3 regions of the Rhizorhabdus sp. GW822-FHT03C02 genome follow, and region 2 is predicted to be linked to each of the others. Evidence: predicted binding sites of a transcription regulator. Region 2 holds the regulator's gene; each other region holds the start of a gene.
What was found. Region 2 encodes LexA, which represses DNA repair genes until DNA is damaged. Its sites were predicted from a motif close to GTTCCNCNCTTGTTCT; they were not measured.

Region 1: a site for LexA is predicted at 2,839-2,854, ahead of AC1RM6_RS09605 (ImuA family protein). Genes of this name have one in related genera too.
Region 3: a site for LexA is predicted at 4,851-4,866, ahead of AC1RM6_RS06235 (DNA recombination protein RmuC). Genes of this name have one in related genera too.

The regions. Positions count from the first base shown of each region.
Region 1 is NZ_JBXANN010000002.1:525,704-533,338, reverse strand. Features, by position in the region: gene AC1RM6_RS09630 (hypothetical protein) at 1-76, opposite strand, end outside; gene AC1RM6_RS09625 (hypothetical protein) at 808-1,005, shown strand; gene AC1RM6_RS09620 (SOS response-associated peptidase family protein) at 1,091-1,612, opposite strand; gene AC1RM6_RS09615 (SOS response-associated peptidase family protein) at 1,669-2,301, shown strand; gene AC1RM6_RS09610 (DUF5818 domain-containing protein) at 2,387-2,614, opposite strand; gene AC1RM6_RS09605 (ImuA family protein) at 2,875-3,651, shown strand; gene AC1RM6_RS09600 (DUF6504 family protein) at 3,569-5,425, shown strand; gene AC1RM6_RS09595 (error-prone DNA polymerase) at 5,425-7,635, shown strand, end outside.
Region 2 is NZ_JBXANN010000006.1:207,925-215,559, reverse strand. Features, by position in the region: gene AC1RM6_RS17010 (hypothetical protein) at 1-158, opposite strand, end outside; gene AC1RM6_RS17005 (2OG-Fe(II) oxygenase) at 273-986, shown strand; gene trpC (indole-3-glycerol phosphate synthase TrpC) at 1,006-1,797, shown strand; gene moaC (cyclic pyranopterin monophosphate synthase MoaC) at 1,804-2,280, shown strand; gene AC1RM6_RS16990 (molybdopterin molybdotransferase MoeA) at 2,277-3,464, shown strand; gene lexA (transcriptional repressor LexA) at 3,522-4,196, shown strand; gene AC1RM6_RS16980 (ComEC/Rec2 family competence protein) at 4,190-6,436, opposite strand; gene gltX (glutamate--tRNA ligase) at 6,405-7,635, shown strand, end outside.
Region 3 is NZ_JBXANN010000001.1:1,363,155-1,370,789, reverse strand. Features, by position in the region: gene ettA (energy-dependent translational throttle protein EttA) at 1-1,178, opposite strand, end outside; gene AC1RM6_RS06245 (M28 family peptidase) at 1,347-2,729, shown strand; gene AC1RM6_RS06240 (cysteine hydrolase family protein) at 2,844-3,407, opposite strand; gene AC1RM6_RS06235 (DNA recombination protein RmuC) at 3,400-4,830, opposite strand; gene AC1RM6_RS06230 (CHASE2 domain-containing protein) at 4,998-7,055, shown strand; gene AC1RM6_RS06225 (hypothetical protein) at 7,129-7,635, shown strand, end outside.

The DNA.
Region 1 (7,635 bases), on a different contig from region 2:
CATCCTCGGGCGACAGAAAGGCCGATATCCGGACCACCAGTCGTCGACGCCCGGGCTCGTGGCTGACGCGGATCATCGCTCCTACTCCCATATGACGCGCGTCCCGAAAAACGCCGCACCACCGAGTCGGGTTGCCGGCCTGACCGGATTCATCGGAACGCGAGCGATCAGCGGCGGCAGCGATCGGCTCGGCCAAAAGCGCGATCGCCGCCCCGGACCGATCCCCTACCCGATCACCGCGCCGATCAGGCCGAGCATGTCCGTCAACCAGGCGACTGGCACGGCATCGCCCATCCGCCGCACATCCTCTCTTTGGCGGGCGACCGCCTCGCGCCGCCCGGCCCATTGCCGGCAATCAGGTCGGCGGCGGCGCGCCGTGGCTCGCCGGCTCTGCTAGGGCGGGTGCCGCGCCCGCGAAGCCGGTCGGTCGAAGGCAATCCGATGCTCGCCACGCGGGCGCGGAGGTTCAGACGCGACCATCAGCGCAGGGCGAGCGGCCACGCGGCCCCATGGGCACGGGCACAACGGTCAGTGAAGGTTCGTCGGGCGCCCATGTCGGAAAAGCGCACAGAGCGCGAGCTGGCCGCCGTTCCGCGCCGCAGTCTTTGTCGCCGCGTTTGGGGCTGTCCGCGATCGCCGCGGCCGCGCGGCGCTGACGGCCGGTGCGGGTTCGAATGGCGCAGTTCGCTCGGCTCGCCCCTGATCTCGCGCCGACTGTCGAAAGCCCGACCAGCTACGTCGACTACCGGACTTGTGCGGATGGCGCGCGGGCGTAGGCCATCGCGACCTATCGGAGCTGTTCATCCCATGATCGAGACAGCCGCCCAGATGATTGCCGCGCATGGCACCATGGCAATCGACATCCTGCTTGTCGCGGTCACCGAAGCCGTGCGCGCCAGCGACGACAAACGCGCCGGCCAGCTCGACCGCATCCTGCAGGATGTCGAACGGCAATTGAACGACGATCGGCGCAAGCTGGTCGCCGGCCCACCGCTCGGCGTCTGACGCGACTCGATCGCCGGACCGCAGCGGTCGCCCCCAAGCGGCAATCCCACCTCACCCCGCCTTCGCAGGCGCCCGCGCATTCTGGTCAGAGCGGAAGGCCGATCTGCTCGGGCTTCCTGCCGATCTCCTCGACCCGGAAGGTGTTGAAGGGCGGCGTCGCCAGCAATTCGCTCTCGGGGAGGGTGGAATCGAGCCATTGCATCACCTGCCGCCGCAGGATGATCGCGCCATGCCGCGGCTGATACGGCCCCACGTCATGATTGGCATCTACGGTGATGATCCGGAACGACAGCGGCCAGGCGGCCATCGCCGGCTCCCAGATCGCAGCGAGATAGAAGAAATTGCCGTCGTCGAGCGTCACCCGGTAGTTCTTGCCCTCGGCGCGCATGTGGAATTCGGAAGCCGGCACCAGGCAGCGATGGCTACGGAAATCGCCGCGGTCGGATCGGAGGAAACGATAGGAGGCACCGGCGGCGAAGCGCGGATCGGATCCCCAGGTCGCCTCGACCATTTCAATCTCTTGCGCATTGTCTGGGTCGCGCCGGATGATGGGACGGGTCGCGCCCGGCGCGGCATCGGAGTCGAAGGGATTCGGTTTCGGGCCCATGGCCGGAACATAGCGGGAACGATTGCACCGGACAAGCGCCGGGGACGAGGAAGACAATGTGCAACGACTACCGGCTGCTCGTCGACATTGCGTCGATCGCCGAGGATTTCGAGGATCTGAAGATCAGGATCAAGATGCCCGAGGGCGCGCCCAACGTCGAAGCGCGCGAGGACATCAAGATGACCGACATCGCCCCCATCGTCCGCGGCGTCGAAGGAGAACGCGGCGTCGGCGAACTGGTCAACCGGCGATGGAGCTGGCCCGGGCCGAACCGCAAGCCGGTCTATAATTTCCGCTCCGAGAATCGCGAGTTCACATCGGGGCGTTGCCTCATCCTCGCCGACGGCTTCTACGAATTCACCGATGCCGAGATACCCAAGCAGAAGCGCCTCGACAAATGGCTGTTCGCGATGACCGACCATCGCTGGTTCTGCATCGCCGGCATCTGGCGCGCACATCCCGAGGTCGGCGAGGCCTTCACCATGCTGACGATCGACGCCGGCGAGGACGTTGCCCCCTATCATCATCGCCAGATCATCCCGCTGCCGCGCGAGCGCTGGGCCGACTGGCTCGATCCGGCGGTGCCGGCCGCCGAAGTCCTCACCTATCTGCCGAAGGGAAGCCTGCCTGCGACCCGCGTCTATCCCGCGCCCGCCGACGGGCCGGCGCAGCCAACGCTTGCCCTATAACCAGGCGACCGACCAGCTACTGATCAGGAGAGTTGGCATCCCGCGCGCCGATCGGCCGCGGACAGGCGCGCTTGCGGCGACCGGCTCAGGCCGCGGGCTGGTCCGGCGACACGCCCGCGACAGCGCCGATCCACAGCGCTTCGATCTGGTTGCCGTCGAGCGTGCGGCCCTCGACGATGACATGGCCATCAGGCGGGGTGACCACGTCGGCGCCGGAAATGAGCCGCCAGAGCGTGCCGTCGCCATCCTCGAGCAGCGTGCCGCGCTCGACATGCCGCAGTTGGCCGGCCATCCGAACATGTACGCCGCTCATCATCGCCTCCCCGTTTTCGGCGAGGAGGCACCCGCGCGCCCGATGCCCGCGATCCGGTAAAAACGCCTCGCCAGGACGATCATCGCACCCCGAGCCCACCGCCACAACGCGCCAAAGGGCACGGCGCGTGCGAAATCTGTTGATAAGTCGACGGGCAACCCCGCCGCGCGCAGACGGGCAGGCCCGGCGCTCTAACCGTAGCTTGACGAACCGACCACGCGGACGGAACATAAAGGGAACAATTGAGTCGTTGACCAGCCATGCTTATCCCGATCCCCTCTACCGACCGGCCACGTGCCGAGCAGATCGCCGCGCTCCGTGCCGAACTCGCGATTACCCGCAGACCGGCGGCGGCGGCACTCGCGTTCGGACTTGCGGCGATCGATGACCGGCTTGCTGATGGCGGGCTGGACGGGGCCGGGCTCCATGAGATCGCGGCCGCCTCGACCGGGCTCGCCGACGACGCCGCAGCGACCCTGTTCGCCGCCGGGATTGCCGCCCGTTTCGCCGCGCGCGGCGTGGCAACGGTGCTGTGGACGCTCGGCCGTTTCGACCTTTACGCCCCCGGCCTCGAACAGGTCGGCCTGCCACCGGACCGGCTGCTCTACGGCCAAGGCGGCAAGGATGCCGAGATACTCGCACTCGCCGAGGACGGCTTGCGCGACGGGTCGCTCGCCTGCATCGTCGCTGAGATACGGCTGGCCGACCGCACCGCCACGCGGCGGCTCCAGCTTGCCGCCTCGGACGGCCGCACCCCGGTGCTGCTCTACCGCCGCCACCGCACCCGCGAGCGCTGTCCGCTCGCCGAGCCCTCGGCGGCGATGACCCGCTGGCGGATCGGCTGCCTGCCGTCGGCGCCGCTCCCCCATGCCGGTGTCGGCCGCGCCCGCTGGCGGATCGAGCTGGTCCGCCAGCGCGGCGGCAACCCTTTTTCCCTCGAAGCGGAGGCATGTGATGCCACGGGTCGCCTCGCTCTTCCTGCCGCAGCTGCCGATCGAGCGGCTGCGCGGGTCACCGCGTCCAGCCGCGCCGCCTGAGCCCGCGCGGGAACTGCCCTCGGCGCGTCCGCTGCCACCGATCGACGACGATCCCGGTGCCTGCTCGGTGCCGCGTGGCGGCGGCTGGCGCCCCGGCGCGCGCTGGGCGCGCGACGCCGGTCTCGCGCCCGGGCACACGCCTGACCCTGCACCGGATCGCGACCAGGGCCGCGCCGGCAACCTGGCCGACCTCGCCGTCCACCAGCGCCCGACGATGCGCGAACTCGGCCGGCGCAGCGAGTCCGCCGATCATCCGTTCCGGGCGATGCGTTCCGACGACGGTGCGCCCGGAACGACGCCGGCGATCGCCCTTCCCCGCTGGTCGCCGGCCGGTCGGCAGCCGACGATCCTGATCGACCGCAGCGGCCAGCGCGAGACCGTCACCGCCGCCTGCCCGCAAGCGCTCGCCCTCGGGCTGCATCCCGGCATGGCCGCCGCTTACGCCCGGGCGCTCGTCGCCGAGCTCGATGTCGCCGACGCCGACCGCCAAGCCGACGACGCCTGGCTCGAGCGGCTCGCGCTCCACGCGGTCACGCGCTGGACACCGGTCGCCAGTGCCTGCCCGCCCGACGGGCTGTGGCTCGATCTCGCCGGCACCACCCATTTGTTCGGCGGCGAGGAACGCTTCGCCCGCCGGCTGCTCGCCTTCCTGCGCCGGCTCGGTTTCACCGCGACGATCGCGATCGCCGGCACGCCGGGCGCGGCGCATGCGCTCGCGCGTTACAGCAGCAACGCGATCACGCTGCTGCCGCCGGGGCGCGAGACCGAGGCGATCGGGCCGCTGCCGCTCGCGGCGCTGCGGCTCGCGCCCGACGCGCTGACCGCCGCCGCGCGCTTCGGGCTCGAACGCATCGCCGATCTCTATCCGATGCCGCGCGGGCCGCTCGCCCGCCGGCTGGGCCTCGACACCGTCCGCCGCCTCGACCAGGCGCGCGGCCTGATCCCCGAGCCGATCGTCGCCGCGGTGCCGTTCGAGGCGCCGATGGCCGAGCGGCGGCTGCTTGAGCCGATCGGCACCGCCGAGGCGATCCTCCAGGTGATCGGCGATCTCGTCGACGATCTGGTCGAACAGCTGCTCGCCCGCGGCCTCGGGCTGCGCAACGCGATACTGACCTGCCTCGTGGTCGACGGCACCGAGCCACGGATCGCGATCGGCACCGCGCGCGCCACCCGTGATCCGCGCCACCTCAAGCGGATGCTCGCGATGCGGGTCGAGCGGATCGACCCCGGCCTCGGCATCGAGGCGATGCGGCTGGCCGCGACCCGGGTCGAACCGCTCGCCGCGGAAGCCATCGCCAGCACCGCACTGGCCGGCGACCACGCCGCCCCCGACCTCGCGCCGCTCGTCGACCAGCTCGGCGGCCGGGTCGGGCCGGCGGCACTGTTCCGGATCGGATCGGCCGAGAGCGACGTCCCCGAGCGCGCGGTCCGTCGCCTCGAACCGCTCGCCAGCCCGCCGGGCTGGCCCGGTTGGCCGCGGCCGGTGCGGCTGCTCGCCCGGCCCGAACCGCTCAGCGACGTGCTCGCGCTGCTGCCCGACCATCCACCGCGGCGCTTCCGCTGGCGCGGCACCGGCTACCGGGTCGTCGCCGGCGACGGGCCCGAGCGGATCCATGGCGAATGGTGGCGCAGCGACCGCGAGATGTGGGCGGTGCGCGACTATTTCCGGGTCGAGACCGAGGAGGGCGCCCGCTTCTGGCTGTTTCGCCGCGGCGACGGCATCGCCGGTGCGACCGGCGACCTCAGCTGGCATCTCCACGGCTTCTTCGGCTGATGGCGCGCTATGTCGAGCTGCAGCTGACCAGCCATTTCTCGTTCCTGCGCGGCGCCTCGTCGCCCGAGGAGCTGTTCGCCGCTGCCCAGGCGCAGGGCCACCGCGCGCTCGGCCTCGCCGACCGCGGCAGCGTCGCCGGGGTGGTGCGCGGCTGGGACGCGCAGAAGCAGAGCGGGGTGCGGATGATCGCCGGCGCCCGGGTCGATCTGACCGACGGCCGCGCGCTGCTGCTCTACCCGACCGACCGGCCGGCCTGGTCGCGGCTGACCCGGCTGCTGTCGATCGGCAAGGCGCGCGGCGGCAAGGGCCTCTGTATGCTCGACTGGAGCGATGTCGCCGACTGGGCCGACGGGCTCGTCGCGATCCTGCTCCCCGACACCCCCGATCCGCGCACCGCGACCTGGACCGTGGAGCTGCGCGACCTGTTCGGCGATCGCGGCCATCTCGCGCTGACGCTGCGCCGCCGCCCCGGCGACGCCGCGCGACTGCACGCGCTCGACGCGCTCGGCCGCGCCGCCGGCATCCGCCGGGTCGCGACTGGCGATATCCTCTACCACGCCCCCGAGCAGCGCCCGCTGCAGGACGTGGTGACCGCGATCCGCGAACGCAGCACGATCGACGCGCTCGGCTTTCGCCGCGAGCGCTTTCCCGACCGCGCGCTCCAGCCCCCGGCCGAGATGGAGCGGCGCTTCGCCGCCTTTCCCGACGCGATCGAGGCCAGCGCCGACATCGCCGGCGACTGCCGCTTCGACCTCGGCGAGATCAGCTATCAATATCCCTATGAGCAGGTGATGGCGGGCCGCACCGCACAGGAGGCGCTCGCCGCGCTGACCGCGGCAGCGGCCGAGCAACACTTCCCCGAGGGTTTGCCGCCGCCCTATCGCGACCAGGTCGCGCACGAGCTCAAGCTGATCGGCGAACTCGGCTACGCCCCCTATTTCCTCACCGTGAACGCCATCGTCGCCGAGAGCCGCCGGCGGGGCATCCTGTGCCAGGGACGCGGCTCGGCCGCCAACAGCTGTGTCTGCTATCTGCTCGGGATCACCTCGATCGACCCGATCAAACACGAACTGCTGTTCGAGCGCTTCGTCAGCGGCGAGCGCAAGGAGCCGCCCGACATCGACGTCGATTTCGAGCATGAGCGGCGCGAGGAAATCATCCAGTGGATCTACGAGACCTATGGCCGCCACCGCGCGGCGCTGACCGCGGTCGTCACCCGCTACCGCACCCGCGGCGCGGTCGCCGAGGTCGGCAAGGCGCTCGGCCTGCCGCGCGATCTCACCAAGATGCTGACCGGGCTGGTGTGGGGCTGGTCGATGGACGGCATCTCCGACGAACAGATCGCCTCGCTCAACCTCAACGCCGACGATCATCGGCTGCGGCTGACCCTCGACCTCGCCCGCCGGCTGATCGGCACCCCGCGCCACCTGTCGCAGCACCCCGGCGGCTTCGTGCTGACCGAGACCCGGCTCGACGAGCTGGTGCCGATCGAGCCGGCACGGATGGAGCAGCGGCAGATCATCGAATGGGACAAGGACGATATCGACGCGATCCGCTTCATGAAGGTCGACGTGCTCGGTCTCGGCATGCTCGGCTGCCTCAACCGCGCCTTCGTCCTGCTCGAGCAGGACAAGGGGATCAAAATCGGCATGGCCGACCTCCAGCATGACGATCCGGCGGTCTATGCGATGGTCCAGAAGGCGGACACCCTCGGGACCTTCCAGATCGAATCCCGCGCGCAGATGTCGATGCTCCCCCGGATCAAGCCCGCCCGCTTTTACGATCTGGTCATCCAGATCGCGATCGTCCGCCCCGGCCCGATCCAGGGCGACATGGTCCACCCCTATCTCCGCCGCCGCGAGGGCCGGGAAAAGCCCGAATATCCCAAGCCCGAACTGCGCGCGGTGCTCGAGAAGACCTTGGGCGTACCGCTGTTCCAGGAACAGGCGATGAAGGTCGCGATCGTCGGCGCCGGCTTCTCCGCCATCGAGGCCGACCAGCTGCGTCGGGCGATGGCGACGTTCAAGATGACCGGCGGGGTCAGCCATTTCTACGACAAGCTGGTCAACGGCATGGTCGCCCGCGGCTATCCGAAGGACTTCGCCGAGCGCACCTTCAAGCAGATCGAGGGGTTCGGCAGCTATGGCTTTCCCGAGAGCCACGCCGCCTCCTTCGCCAAGATCGCCTATGCGAGCTGCTGGCTCAAGCAC
Region 2 (7,635 bases):
CGGACATCGGCATTGCCGCGATCGCGCCGCGCCACGGCCGCCGCCGCGCGGCGGTTGAGTTCGATCGTGCGCAGGCGATCGGCGCGGTGCTCGGCATCCTCCTCGGCCTGCGCCGTCGCGGGAAGGATCAGGAGCAGGGCGGCAAGGAGCAAGCGCATGCCGGCCTGACTGACGCGCGGTTGCTGTCGCGAGGCTGAACCGGCGCCACGCTTCGTCGATTCCAGCGCAAGAGACGGGAAGCGCAGGACAGGCCCGCCGCCTAGTCGCCCCCCATGACCGACATCCTCGCATCCCGCCTCGCCGCGATCGACTGGCAGCATGCCGCCCACGCGCTCGACGATCGCGGCTGGACGGTCGTGCCGGGCCTGCTGGCTCCGGCCGAAACCGACGCGATCGCCGGCCTGTATGACGACGAATATGGCTTTCGCAGCCGGGTGGTCATGGCCCGGCACGGCTTCGGCCAGGGCGAATATCGCTATTTCGCCTATCCGCTGCCGCCGCTGGTCGCCGAACTGCGCGACCGTCTTTATCCCCCGCTCGCGGCCATCGCCAATCGCTGGCACGACCGGATGGGGCTGCCGGTTCGCTTTCCCGACGACCACGCCGCCTTTCTCGACCGCTGCCACGCCGCGGGGCAGCGGCGCCCGACCCCGCTGCTGCTGCGCTACCGCCCCGGCGACCATAATTGCCTCCATCAGGATCTCTATGGCGAGCATGTCTTCCCGCTCCAGGCGGCGATCCTGCTGTCGCGGCCGGGGGAGGATTTCACCGGCGGCGAGTTCGTGCTCACCGAACAGCGGCCACGGATGCAGTCGCGGGTCGAGGTCGTGCCGCTCGATCGCGGCGACGCGGTGATCTTCGCGGTCAATATCCGTCCACGTCGCGGCGGGCGCGGCGACTATCGGGTCGCGATGCGCCATGGCGTCAGCACGCTGCGGTCGGGCCGGCGGCACATGATGGGCATCATCTTCCACGACGCCATATGACAGGCTATGGACCGCCGCGATGGCCAACAAGCTCACAGAAATCTGCGATGCCAAGCGCATCCATGTCGCGCAGCGCAAGACCGCGGTGTCGTTCGCCGATCTGACCGCGCAGGCCGCCGCCCAGTCGGCCCCGCGCGGCTTTCGCGCCGCGCTCGATCGCAAGGCGGCCTCGGGCTACGGCCTGATCGCCGAGATCAAGAAGGCGTCTCCTTCGAAAGGGCTGATCCGCGCCGACTTCGATCCGCCCGCGCATGCCCGCGCCTATGAGGAGGCCGGCGCCGCCTGCCTGTCGGTGTTGACCGACATGCCCTATTTCCAGGGTCATGACGATTATCTGGTCGCCGCGCGTGCCGCCTGTACGCTGCCGTGCCTGCGCAAGGATTTCATGATCGACCCCTGGCAGGTGACCGAGGCGCGCGCGCTCGGTGCCGATGCGATCCTGATCATCGTCGCGGCGCTCGACGATGGCGAAATGGCCGAGATCGAGGCCGCGGCGATCGAACATGGCATGGACGCGCTGGTCGAGGTCCATGACGAGGCCGAGTTCGACCGCGCGCTCGCGCTCAAGTCGCGGCTGATCGGGGTCAACAACCGCGATCTGCGCGACTTCTCGGTCGACTTCGCGCGCACCTACGATCTCGTCGGCAAGGCGCCCGCCGGCTGCACCTTCGTCGCCGAGAGCGGCCTCGGATCGAAGGCCGATCTCGACGCGATGGCGGCGCATGGCGTGCGCTGCTTCCTGGTCGGCGAGACGCTGATGCGCGCCGACGATGTCGCCGCCGCCACCCGCAAGCTGCTCGTCGGCGTCTGAGTCATCATGGCTGACGGTAAGCTCACCCATATCGACGACGAGGGCGCCGCCCGCATGGTCGACGTCTCGGCCAAGGCCGAGACCAAGCGCGAGGCGGTCGCCGAAGGCCGGATCCTGATCGCCGAGACCGCGCTCGCCGCGATCCGCGCCGGATCGGTCAAGAAGGGCGATGTTCTCGCGGTCGCGCGGATCGCCGGGATCATGGCGGCGAAGAAGACCGCCGACCTGATCCCCTTGTGCCACCCGCTGCCGATCGCCGGGGTCACCGTGGACCTGGCGATCGAGGCCGACGGCATCCGCGCCACCGCGACCGTCGCCACCACCTATACGACCGGGATCGAGATGGAGGCGCTGACCGCGGTCTCGGTCGCGCTGCTCACCATCTACGACATGGCCAAGGCGCTCGATCGCGGCATGCGGATCGAGGGCGTCCGTCTGCTTGCCAAGACCGGCGGCCGCTCGGGCGACTGGAAGGCCGGATGAGCCTGCTGCCGGTCGCCGACGCGCAGGCCCGGATGCTCGCGCTGGCATCGGCCCTGCCGGTCGAGACCGTGGCCGTCGTCGACGCGATCGGCCGCTACGCCACCGCCGATATCCGCGCCCGCCGCACCCAGCCCGCCACCGACCTGTCGGCGATGGACGGCTATGCGATCCGCTTCGCCGACCTGCCCGGCCCCTGGACCATGGCCGGCGAAAGCGCCGCAGGGTCCGCACCCGGCGCGGCGATCGGTACCGGCGAGGCCTTCCGCATCTTCACCGGCGCCCCGCTCCCCGTCGGCGCCGACACGATCCTGATCCAGGAGGATGCCGCACGCGAGGGCGAGCGGCTGGCCGTCTCGGGCGATGCGCCGCCCGCCGCCGGGACGTTCGTGCGGACCGCGGGCAGCGATTTCGCCGCAGGCGATGTGCTTGTTTCCGCCGGGACCGCGATACGCCCGGCGACGATCGGCCTCGCCGTCGCCGGCGGCCATGGCACGCTCGACGTCTGCCGACGCCCGCGCGTCGCGATCCTCTCGACCGGCAGCGAACTGGTGCCGCCCGGCGCGCCGACCAGCGGTGCGATGCTGCCCGCCTCGAACGGGCCGATGCTCCAGGCGATGCTGTCGGGCCTTCCGGTCGAGGTCCGCGACCATGGCATCGTCCGCGACGATCTCGACGCGATCGCCGCCGCCTTCACCGCGCTCGCGGCCGACGCCGACATCATCGTCACCAGCGGCGGCGCCTCGGTCGGCGATCATGACCTCGTGCGGCCCGCGCTCGAACGGGCCGGCGCCGCGATCGACTTCTGGCGGATCGCGATGCGGCCGGGCAAGCCGCTGATGGTCGGCACCCTCGGCAAGGCGGTCGTGCTCGGGCTTCCCGGCAATCCGGTATCGAGTTTCGTCACCGCGACCCTGTTCCTCCGGCCGCTGGTCGCGCACATGCTCGGCGCGGCATCGCCATTGCCTGTAACCACCCCTGCGCGGCTCGCGGTCGACCTGCCGCCGGTCGGCGAACGCGCCGATTATCTGCGCGCGCGCCATCATGGCGGCATCGTCACTCCGGTCCACAGCCAGGACAGCGGGGCGCTGTTCGCGCTCGCCTTGGCCGACGCGCTGATCGTCCGCCCCGCCCGCGCCGCCGCGGCGCGCAGCGGCGACATAGTCGAGATCGTTACGCTTGGTTGACAGCTTCGTGGAAGTTGCCTAGATGTTCCATATTCGTTCCTCCACGGGGTGCCTGCGATGCTCACACGCAAGCAGCATGAATTGCTCTGCTTCATCAATAACCGGCTCGTCGAGACCGGGGTTTCGCCCTCGTTCGAGGAGATGAAGGAGGCTCTCGACCTCAAATCGAAGTCGGGCGTCCACCGCCTGATCAGCGCGCTCGAGGAACGCAATTTCATCCGCCGGCTGCCCAACCGCGCCCGTGCGCTCGAAGTGGTGCGGATGCCCGAGATCGCCGCCCCCGCCACCAAGGCTACGCCGCCCGCGCCGACCCGCAAATCGGCGCCGCCGGTGTTGCAGGCCGCGAACGAGAATGTTCTCGAAATCCCGCTGCACGGCCGGATCGCCGCCGGCATGCCGATCGAAGCGATGGAGGGGCACAGCACATTGTCGGTCCCCGCCGCGTTGCTCGGCTCGGGCGAACATTATGCGCTCGAGGTGTCGGGCGATTCGATGGTCGAAGCCGGCATCCTCGACGGCGATTATGCGCTGATCCGCCGCACCGAGACCGCGCGTGACGGCGACATCGTCGTCGCGCTGATCGCCGACAGCGAAGCGACCCTCAAATATTTCCGCCGCGAGGGATCGATGATCCGCCTCGACCCGGCCAACCGCGCCTATGACCCGCAGCGCTACGCCCCCGAAATGGTCCAGGTCCAGGGCAAGCTCGCCGGACTGCTGCGCCGCTACTGAGGCTTACCGTGCGGCTGCGGCCGCAGGGGAACATTGGCGAGCGGCAGATGCCGCGCCTTCGGTCGTGGCCGCTCCCGCTCGGGGCGCCTGAAGGTCGTCCAGGGATGATCCCCGACATGCTCGGCGACGGTTTCGATCGCGGCTGACGGCAGCCGGATCGCCAGCCCGCCGGTGGTCCGCAACAACGGCAGATCGGCCTTCAGCCAGCGCGGGTTGCAGCTGCGCGGCAAACGGCGGTCGCTGATCGCGATATCCGCCTGCCGGCAGGCGAGGTTCATTTTTCCGATGTCGATCATATAGGGGCTACGGGTCGCGAGGATGCGCCAGCGGCGGCCATCGATCCCGATCTCGCTCATGCACAGGTCGCGGTTGCACTGCGCGCCCGACAGCGCGTCGATCGGCGGGGCTTCGCCTTCGACCCCCGACGCCTCGCCGAGCGCGTCGCGCACATAGTCGCCGGCGCGCTCGCGCAGCAACACGATCCCGCCGTCGCCAGTCCGGATCGCGACATGACGGCCGTCGCCGGTGACGAGCAGGTCGGGCGCCGGCGTCAGCCAGCTCCACACCGCCCCGGCCGCGAGCGGGATCATGCCCAGGCGCCGCACCCTGGTCCGCCACAGCACGATCCACAGCCCGCCCGCCACCATCAGCGCGAACGCACCCCACGGCATCGACGGCAGCGATGCGACCGAGCCCGGCGCGCTGGCGACCGCATGGGCGATCCACAGCAGGAACGACAGTGTCTTGCCGGTCAGCCACCAGACCGGCGCCCCGAGCCCGACCGCATCGAGCAGCAACGCGAACGCCTCGAGCGGCATCACCACGAAGGTGGTCAGCGGGATCGCGACGATGTTCGCCGCTGCCCCATAGAGCCCCTGTTTGTGGAAGTGGAACAGCGCGATCGGGCTCAGGGCGAGTTCGGTGACGAGCCCGGTCGCGAGCAGCAGCAGCACCGCCCGCCCCATCCGCCACAGCCAGGCCTCCTCGCGCCGTGCGCCGAAGGCGACGACGCGGGGATGTTCGTGGAAGGCGACCAGCGAAGCGATCGCCGCGAAGCTCAGCTGGAAGCTCGGCCCGGCCAGAGCCTCGGGCCAGCACAGCAGCACGATCAGCGCACCGGCGGCAACGAGGCGCAGCGTCATCGCCTCGCGCCCGAGCGCGATCCCGCCGAGCACCAGCAGCGCGGCCACGCACGAGCGGATCGTCGGCACCTCTGCGCCCGCCAGCAAAGTATAAGCGACGCCGGCGAGCGCGCCGATCGCCGCCGAGATCAGCACCAGCGGTGCGTGGAGCGCCAGCCGCGGCGACAGCGCGAGCAGCCGCAGGGCGACGAACATCATCCCGCCGACCACCGCCGAGACGTGCAGTCCCGACACCGACAGGAGATGTGCCAGCCCGGCCCGGCGCAATGCCTCGTTGTCGGCTTCGGGAATTCCGCCCTGATCGCCGGTCACGAACGAGGTGGCGATGCCGGCTTCGCCCTCGCCGGCGATCGAATCGCGAATATGGGCCGAAATCCGCACCCGCAGGTTCCACAGCCACGACCAGAAGCCCGCTTCCGCTGCCGGATGCAGCACCGGTTTCCCGATCGCCTTGCCGGTCGCGCCGAGCCCCTGGAACCAGGCTGCTCGCGCGAAGTCATAGCCGCCGGGCACCATCGGCGGCGCCGGCGGCAACAACCGTGCGCGCAGGTCGATCCGCGATCCGACCGGCACCTCGGCGGGCAGTTCCTTGGCATCGACATTGACCCGCACCCGCGGCGGCAGGCCCGAACCGGGGTCGGGCGCGAGCCGCAGGCGGACGAGATCGCGCGCCGGCAGCGGATCGACCGCCTCGATCCGCGCCGCGAAGCTGACGACCGTCGGCCGGTCGATCCGCGGCGCCGCCACCCAGTTCGCCTTGGTCCAGATGATCGCGAGCCCGACCAGCATCGCCAGCGCGAGCACCAGGATTCCGCGCGGGGCGCGGGTACCGCGCCCGATCAACAGCGCCCCCAGCGCGATACCGGCGAAGACCGCCGCCGCGCCGCTCCAGGCGAACCGGTCGGGTAGCACGAACCAGGCCGCGATCCCCGCGCCCAGCCCGACCGGCAGCCATAAGGCGATCTGATCGCGCTCGATCTCGAGCCACGTCTCGATCGCGCGCCCGAACCGGGCCGGCGTCGCGCCGGCACGCGCGAGCGCACCGGTTTGAAGCCGCCGAACGGCTATGCTAGGGGCGGCGTCGATTTCGCTGGCCATCGCGCCGATACTGGAGAATCCGCGCGTGGACGCAAGCCTGCAAGACCGTCCTGTCGTTACCCGTTTCGCACCGTCGCCGACGGGCTTCCTGCACATCGGCGGCGCGCGCACCGCGCTGTTCAACTGGCTGTTCGCCCGGCATCATGGCGGACGCTTCCTGCTGCGGATCGAGGACACCGACCGCGCGCGCTCGACCGACGCCGCGATCGACGCGATCCTCGACGGTATGCGCTGGCTCGGGCTCGATTGGGACGGCGAGGAAGTCTACCAGTTCGCCCGCGCCGAACGCCATGCCGAGGTCGCCAACGCGATGCTCGCCAGCGGCCATGCCTATCGCTGCTACGCGACCCCCGAGGAACTCGCCGAGATGCGCGAGCAGCAGAAGGCCGCCAAGCTGCCGATGCGCTATGACGGGCGCTGGCGCGATCGCCAGCCGGGCCCCGAGCAGGAAGGCAAGCCGTTCGTCGTGCGCCTGCGCGCCGAACAGACCGGCGCCACCACGATCGACGACCAGGTCCAGGGGCCGGTCACCGTCCAGAATGCCGAACTCGACGACATGATCCTGCTGCGGTCGGACGGGACCCCCACCTATATGCTCGCGGTCGTCGTCGACGATCACGACATGGGGGTCACCCATGTCATCCGCGGCGACGATCATCTCAACAACGCCTTCCGTCAGCTCGGCATCGTCCGGGCGATGAACTGGCCCGAGCCGATCTATGCGCATATCCCGCTGATCCACGGCGCCGACGGCGCCAAGCTGTCGAAGCGTCACGGTGCGCTCGGCGTCGATGCCTATCGCGACGAGCTCGGCATGCTCCCCGACGCGGTGGTCAACTATCTGCTGCGGCTGGGCTGGGGGCACGGCGATGCCGAGATCATCAGCCGCAAACAGGCGGTCGAATGGTTCGATCTGGCCGGCGTCGGCCGGTCGGCGTCGCGCTTCGATTTCAAGAAGCTCGAAAATCTCAACGGCCATTATATCCGCGAGTCCGACGACGCGGCGCTGGCCGCGCTGATCGCCCCCGGAGTCGCGGCCGAAGCCGGCCGCGAGCTGACCGCCGACGAGCATGACCGACTGCTCCGCAGCATCCCCTTCATCAAGGTAAGATCCAAGGATCTGAAGGAGTTGACGGACAGTGCGGGCTTTCTGTTTCGCACCCGCCCGCTCCCCATGGACGAGAAGGCAGAAGGGCTGC
Region 3 (7,635 bases), on a different contig from region 2:
CCGAGCTTGACCGTGGTGCCGATCTCGACCGTGCCCGAATCGGGCTTTTCCTGGCCGGTGATCAGCCGGAACAACGTGGTCTTGCCCGCGCCGTTCGGCCCGATCACCCCGACGATACCGCCCGGCGGCAGCATGAAATCGAGCCCGTCGAACAGCTTCTTGTCGCCATAGCTCTTGGTCAGGCCATGGACCTCGATCACCTTGCCGCCGAGACGCTCGGGGGTCTGGATGACGATCTGGGCCTTGCCGGGCGCACGGTTGTTCTGCTTTTCGACCAGTTCGTCGAACGCGCGGATACGCGCCTTCGACTTGGTCTGGCGCGCCTTGGGGCTCTGCCGGATCCATTCGAGCTCGTCCTTGATCGCCTTCTGGCGACCGGCGTCCTCGCGCTCCTCCTGGTCCATCCGCTTCGACTTGGCGTCGAGCCAGGCCGAATAATTGCCTTCGAACGGGATGCCGCGGCCGCGATCGAGCTCGAGCACCCAGCCGACGACATTGTCGAGGAAGTAGCGATCATGGGTGACGAGGATGACGTTGCCCGGATAGTCGATCAGATGCTGTTCGAGCCAGGCGACGCTCTCGGCGTCGAGATGGTTGGTCGGTTCGTCGAGCAGCAGGATCTCGGGCTTTTCGAGCAGCAGGCGGCACAGCGCGATGCGGCGCTTCTCGCCGCCCGACAGCTTCGACACCGGCCAGTCGCCGGGCGGGCAGCGCAGCGCTTCCATCGCGATTTCGAGCTGGTTGTCGAGCGTCCAGCCATCGACCGCGTCGATCTTCTCCTGAAGCGTGCCCATTTCCTCGAGCAGCGCGTCGAAATCGGCATCCTCGGGCGGATCGGCCATCAGCGTCGAGATTTCGTTGAATCGGTCGAGCATGTCGGCGACCTGGCGGACGCCGTCCATGACGTTGCCCTTCACGTCCTTCGATTCGTCGAGCTGCGGCTCCTGCGGCAGATAGCCGACTCGGGTGCCGTCGGCCGCCCAGGCCTCGCCGACATAGTCGGTGTCCATGCCCGCCATGACCTTCATCAGGGTCGACTTGCCGGCGCCGTTGACGCCTATGATCGCGATCTTGGTGCCGGGCAGGAACTGGAGGTGGATGTTGTTGAACAGCGGCTTGTTCGCGCCGGGGAAGGTCTTCGTCAGACCCTTCATCACATAGCTATATTGCACGGCCATCGCGCGTGGACCTCATTCGGGCTGGAACATCAGGAAATGTGCCGTCGCCACTAAACGACCCCGTCAGGCTTGGCAAACGCCAGAACCGGCCACCGTAAAAATGACGACGCGAAAATGGCGGCGGGGCAGGATTGGCAAATGGGGATCGTACCGATAGCGTCCAACCCCATGACCAAAATGACGCTGCTGGCGCTTCTCGCCGCATCCGCCCTTCCCGCTCCCCTGTTCGCCCAGGCCGCCCCGTCGCAGACCGCGGCGCTGCGCGACGCGGCGCTCGCCGACAATCTGGCCTGGGACATCACCGAGGGGCTGACCACCGAGATCGGCCAGCGCAAGGCGGGCAGCGAGGCCGAGGCGCGGGCGCGCGACTGGGCGGTGATCCGGCTGAAGGCGCTTGGTTTCCAGAATGTTCATATCGAGACATTCGACGTACCCTATTGGGAACGCGGCGAAGCGAGCGCCGAGATCGTCGCCCCCTTCCCGCAGAAGCTGGTGCTCGAGGCGCTCGGCAACAGCGCCGGCACCCCGGCCAAGGGGCTGACCGCCGAGGTGATCGGCTTCGCCAGCCTGTCCGCGCTCGAGGCAGCCGATCCCGCCGATATCAAGGGCAAGATCGTTTTCCTGACCCACCGCATGGCCGCGACCCAGGACGGATCGCAATATGGCCCGGTCGGGCAGGTTCGCCGCAGGGGACCGTCGGTCGCCGCGAAGAAGGGGGCCGCCGCGATCCTGATCCGCTCGATCGGCACCGACCATCACCGGGTGCCGCATACCGGCGTCCAGGCCTGGGACGAGGGCGTCAAGCCGATCCCGGCGCTCGCGCTCGCCAACCCCGATGCCGACCAGCTCGAACGGGTGCTCAAGCGCGGCAAGCCGGTGACGATCGCTCTCGACGTCAGCGCGCATATGTCGACCAAGCACCAGTCGGGCAATGTGATCGCCGAGGTACCGGGCCGCGATCCGTCGCTGGGCGTGGTGCTGGTCGGCGGCCATCTCGACAGCTGGGATCTCGGCACCGGCGCGATCGACGATGCCTCGGGCGTCGCGATCAGCACCGCCGCGGCCAAGCGGATCATGGACGCCGGCCAGCCGCTGCGCACGATCCGCGTCGTCTGGTTCGGATCGGAGGAGATCGGCCTGTTCGGCGGCGCGGCTTATGCCAAGGCGCATGGCGGCGAGAAGCATCATGTCGCCGCCGAGTCGGACTTCGGCGCCGACAAGGTCTGGAAGTTCAGCACCGACGTCATGCCGTCCGCGCTGCCGGCGATGAAGCCGATCGCCGAGGCACTGGCGCCGCTCGGCATCTCGATGAACCCTCGCAATGGCGAGGCCGGCGGTTCGGACACCGACCCGCTCCAGGAGGCGGGCGTGCCGGTCCTCGCGCTCAACCAGGACGGCACCCGCTATTTCGACCTCCACCACACCGCCGACGACACGCTCGACAAGATCGATCCCGAGCAGTTGCGCCAGAATGTCGCGGCCTGGACGGCGATGCTGTCGGTGGTGGCCAATGATCCGCAGGATTATGGTCCGGTGCCCAAAACGAAATAATACCGATCCCGGTGAGCTTGCTCATCGGGATCGGGTATCAGCCCGTGCGGCGCTTGAGCCTATCGATCGAGGATGCGTCAGCATCTTCGAGATCGCATATAAGCCGGCCCGCGGTCAGCCGATCAGCAGATCGCGGGTCTCGACGACCCGGCAATATTCGCCGTCGAGATTGGCCAGCGACATCGCATGAACCTCGCCGGCGCTGCGCTCGACGCCCGACCAGTCGGTGCGCGCGAAGGTGAAACAGGCGTCCTCGGCGAGCCACACCGCGAAGCCGAGATTGCCGGCATGGCGCACGCTGGTCTCGACCGAATTGTTGGTGATCACGCCGGCGACGACGAGCCGGTCATGTCCCCGAGCCTTGAGGCGTGCTTCGAGATCGGTGCCGACGAACGCGCTGTTGACCCGCTTGGCGATCACCGGTTCGCCCGGCAGCGGGCCCTGCCCCTCGCGGAAGTCATGGCCAGGCTGTCCGGGGCGGTAATGCGACAAGGCGTCGGTCGAATCGTGCCGGACATGCCAGACCGGCCAGCCCCGCGACCGCCAATGGTCGAGCAGCGCCGCGACATGGGCTTCGGCCCGCGGATTGTTGCGGATGCCCCAGTCGGGATGATCGATCGCCCGCTGCAGGTCGATCAGCAGCAGCACCGCGCCCGCCGTTTCTCCCGCCTCAGCCATCGTTGACCAATCGCTGCTCGGGGAGCGCCGCCAGATCGGCGGCACCGCTCTCGCGGGCCAGCGCCTCGATGGCGGGGACGTCCTCGATATCCTTGTTGCCGGTCTCGATGTTGAGCTCGCGGAACTTGCGGCCGGTCACCAGCGCGCGGCTCTCGAAGCTCGACACGAACTTGTTGTAATTCTCGACCGCGCTGTTCAGCCCCGACCCGACCCGGCGCATATGCCCGGCGAGCGCGGCCAACCGCTCGTACATCTCCTTGCCGAGCGCGCCGATCTCGCGCGCTTCCTCGGCCAGCCGCTCCTGCCGCCAGACGCTGGCGACGGTTCGCGCCAACGCAACGAGGTTGATCGGGCTGGCGATCAGCACCCGGCGATCATGCGCCCAATCCCACAGCAGCGGATCCTGCTCCATCGCCGCCGACAGGAAATGCTCGCCCGGGATATACATGACGACATAGTCGGCGGCGTCGCCGAACCGGTCCCAATAGCTTTTCTGGCCGAGCTGGCCGGCATGGGTCCGCAGCGCCGCGGCATGCGCCTTGAGCAGGGTGGTGCGGGCGGCCTCGTCGACCTCTTCGCTCGCGTCCATATAGGCGTTGAACGAGCATTTGGCGTCGACCACCAGCTTGCGGCCGCCGGGTAGCCGGATGATCACGTCGGGGCGCAACCGCCCGTCCTCGGTGTCGACCGAGACCTCGGTGGTGAAATCGGCATAAGGCGACAGCCCGGCCTGTTCGAGCACGTTGCGCAGCGACTGTTCGCCCCAGCGGCCCCTCGCCTTGGGGCTGGCGCGCAGCGCGTTGACCAGCTTCGCCGCCTCGTCGCGGACCTGCCCCTGCCCGACCCGGACCTGGTCGACCGCCTCGCGCAGCCCGGCATAGCTGTCGACCCGCTCCTTCTCGACCTTGAGCAGGCCTTCCTCATAGCGTTTCAGCGTGGTCTCGACCGGCGAGAGCAGCGCCTTGATCTGCGCCTCGTTCTTTTCCCCCGCCTGCGAGAAACGCTGGTCGGCGCGTTCGAGGAACTGGCGTTGCGCCTGGTCGAGCAGCCGGGCGCCGACCTCGGAGAATTGCGCCGACAATTGCTCCTTCGCCTCGCGTAGCTGCGCGAGCTGGGCTTCGAACGCCTCGGTCCGCGCGGCGGCATCGGCCTGCAGCCGCGAGCGCTCGACCTCGGATCGGCCGAGCGATTCGCGAGTCGCATCGAGCGCGGTCCGCGCCGCGTCGAGATCGCGCCGAAACTGGTCGATCTGATCGGCCTGCGCCCGTGCGCGGTGGATCTCCGCTTGGGCGGCGAGCAGGTCCCGGCGAAGCTGGTCGCGCTCCCTCGTCAATGCCGCACTGCCCCACGCCTTCAGTGCCCAGCCGATAACCAGCCCAAACAACAGCAAAATCGGTCCGATGAAGGCAAATTCGAGGGGCATGATCCGCCAATGCGCAAAAGAGAACAGAAGGCGAACTTATCCGCTTTCATTCTTTGATTGCAAGGGCGCAACAATCACTTCCCATTAACAAACGAAGGCGTATGAATGGATTCGGGGAACATGGCGGCACCGGGCTCGGGGTCGCCTTTTGGGGACGGGGATTCTGCATGGCGACGACCGCCAGCGCACCGGATTTGGCATCGAAGGCACGCAAGGCGTCCGGATCGGCCGCCAAGGGCCTGCGCAAGACCATCAAGCAGATCGGCGCGACGCGGCTGATCGCGACCGCGATCTTCCTCGTGCTGGGCCTCGCCTTCGCGCGCTACAGCTGGGGCATCGTGCTGGCGCAGGACGCCGAGCGCGCGCTCTACGACGTGCGTTCGCTGCTCGCGAGCCCGCATGTCGAGACCGACCCGCGGCTGACGATGGTGACCTTCAACGAGGAAACGTTGCGCCTGACCGGCCGGCGCTCGCCGCTCGACCGGTCGATGCTGGCCAAGGCGCTGCTCCAGCTCGACCAGATGCACCCCAAGGCGATCGGCATCGATATTCTCATCGACCAGCCGACCCCCGAGGACCAGATCCTGATCGACGCGTTCAGGACGATGAAGACGCCGACCTTCCTGGGTCTGGCGACCAACAAGAGCAACCCGAACTTCATGACCCTCGACCAGGAGAATTTCCTGCGCGACTTCATGAAGCAGACCGTGCCCGGCAACGTCCATTTCACCAGTATCCGGCTTCAGGCCGACAATGACGGGGTGATGCGCAGCTGGCCCGACCAGCCGCGCGACCTGCCGCCGCTGATGGCCAATTCGCTGACCAACGGCTATCCGGCGTTCCGCGACTATCAGGGATCGATCCGCTACCGGATGCCGGTCAATGTCGAGCGCCCGGTGTTCGACAAGCTGCCGGTCGAGCTGATCGCCAACCCCGACATCCTCGAGGCGATGAAACCGCAGATCGAAGGGCGCTATGTCCTGATCGGCGGCAACATCCCCGACGTCGACCAATTCACGACCCCCGCCTCGCGGATCAAGAATCCGCAGACCGGCATCGTCGGCGAGACCACGATCGGGCTCGAGATCCACGCCAATCTGCTCGCGCAGATGCTCGACAATGTCATGCTGCCCAAGATCCCGGGCTGGGGCCTGTGGCTGATCGCGATCGCGATCGTGCTGATGGGCGCGCTGACCAGCGTCGCCCAGTTGCGGATCTGGTGGCTGTCGCTGGTGCTGCTGGCCCAGGCGGCGATCCTGTTCGCGGTGCCCTTCTTCCTGCAGTTCAAGGGGATCGATACCCAGGGGCTGCCGGTGTTCGGCTGGTTGCTCGGCTGGGTGTTCGCCTATTCGGCGGTCGGCACCGCGGCGCGCGGCATCGGATCGGAACAGCGCAACTTCGCGCAGGGCGCGCTCGGCAAATATCTGCCGCGCGATATCGCCGCCGACATCCTGAAGAATCCCGAGCGGCTCTCGCTCGGCGGCGAGAAGCGCGAAATCTACGCGCTGTTCAGCGATCTGGAGGGCTTCACCAAGCTCAGCCACCAGATCGAGCCGGAAATGGTCGCCTTCCTGCTCAACCGCTATCTCGACGTGCTCAGCGAGACCGTGCTCGAATATGGCGGGACGATCGACAAGTTCGTCGGCGATGCGATCGTCGCCTTCTGGGGCGCGCCGATCAGCCGGCCCGACGACGCCGACCGCGCGGTCAAATGCGCGGTGGCGATGTACGAGGCCGGCGAACAGTTTCGCCTCGACGCCCCCGAAGGCGTGCCGCCGATCGGGGTCACCCGGGTCGGCGTCCATATGGGCGAGGCGATCGTCGGCAATTTCGGCGGCGAGGGTCGCATCCAGTACACCGCGCTCGGCGACTCGATGAACACCGCCTCGCGGCTCGAGGGCGCGAACAAATATCTCAAGACCAAGACCCTGGTCAGCGACACCGTCGTCGAACAATCGACGCTCGGCTATTTCCGTCCCATGGGCCGCATCGCGGTTTCCGGCCGATCGACGCCGATGCCGGTCTTCGAACCGGTGCCGCATCTTTCGATGGCTTATGTGACGTCTCTCACAGACATGCTTCGTCGTTTCGACGATGGTGATCCTGCAGCGATGGGGGAACTCGAATCCCTGCTCGCTACGGATAGCGGTGATAAGGCGCTCGCCAATCTGGTAGAGCGTCTCAAGGAAGTTGGACCCGGAGGGTATAGTGCACTCGATAAATAAGCGCCTGTCGCAGGCTTCGTTTGCGACGTTCCTGGCTCTGACCCTATCGGCCAGTGCCATTGCCGCTCCGCTGGTGGTTCGCTCCGCCGGTCCGTCGGCCAAGGCCTATCCGGCGGGCAAGGCGCTCGCCGACAACGCCAAGATCACGCTCAAGGCCGGCGACACGATCGTCCTGCTCGACGGCAAGGGCACCCGCACGCTGAGCGGCCCCGGCACGTTCAGCGCGACCGCGACTCAGGTCGCGGCGGCCTCGACCTCGTCGACGATGGCGGCGTTGGTCTCGGGCGGCGGCGAACGCCGGGCCCGTATCGGTGCCGTGCGTTCGGTCAGCGGCACCGACAAGAGCGGCAAGAACCCCAGCGTCTGGTATGTCGATCTCAGCCGCAGCTCGAACATGTGCGTGGTCGATGCCGCCAACGTCACCGTGTGGCGCCAGAATGCCGATGCCGCCGCCGACGTCACCGTGACCCGCGTCGCCGACGGCGCGACCGGATCGCTCAAATTCTCGGCCGGCCAGTCGAACATCGCCTGGCCGAAGACGGTCGCGGTCGCCGACGGCAGCCAGTACAAACTGAGCTGG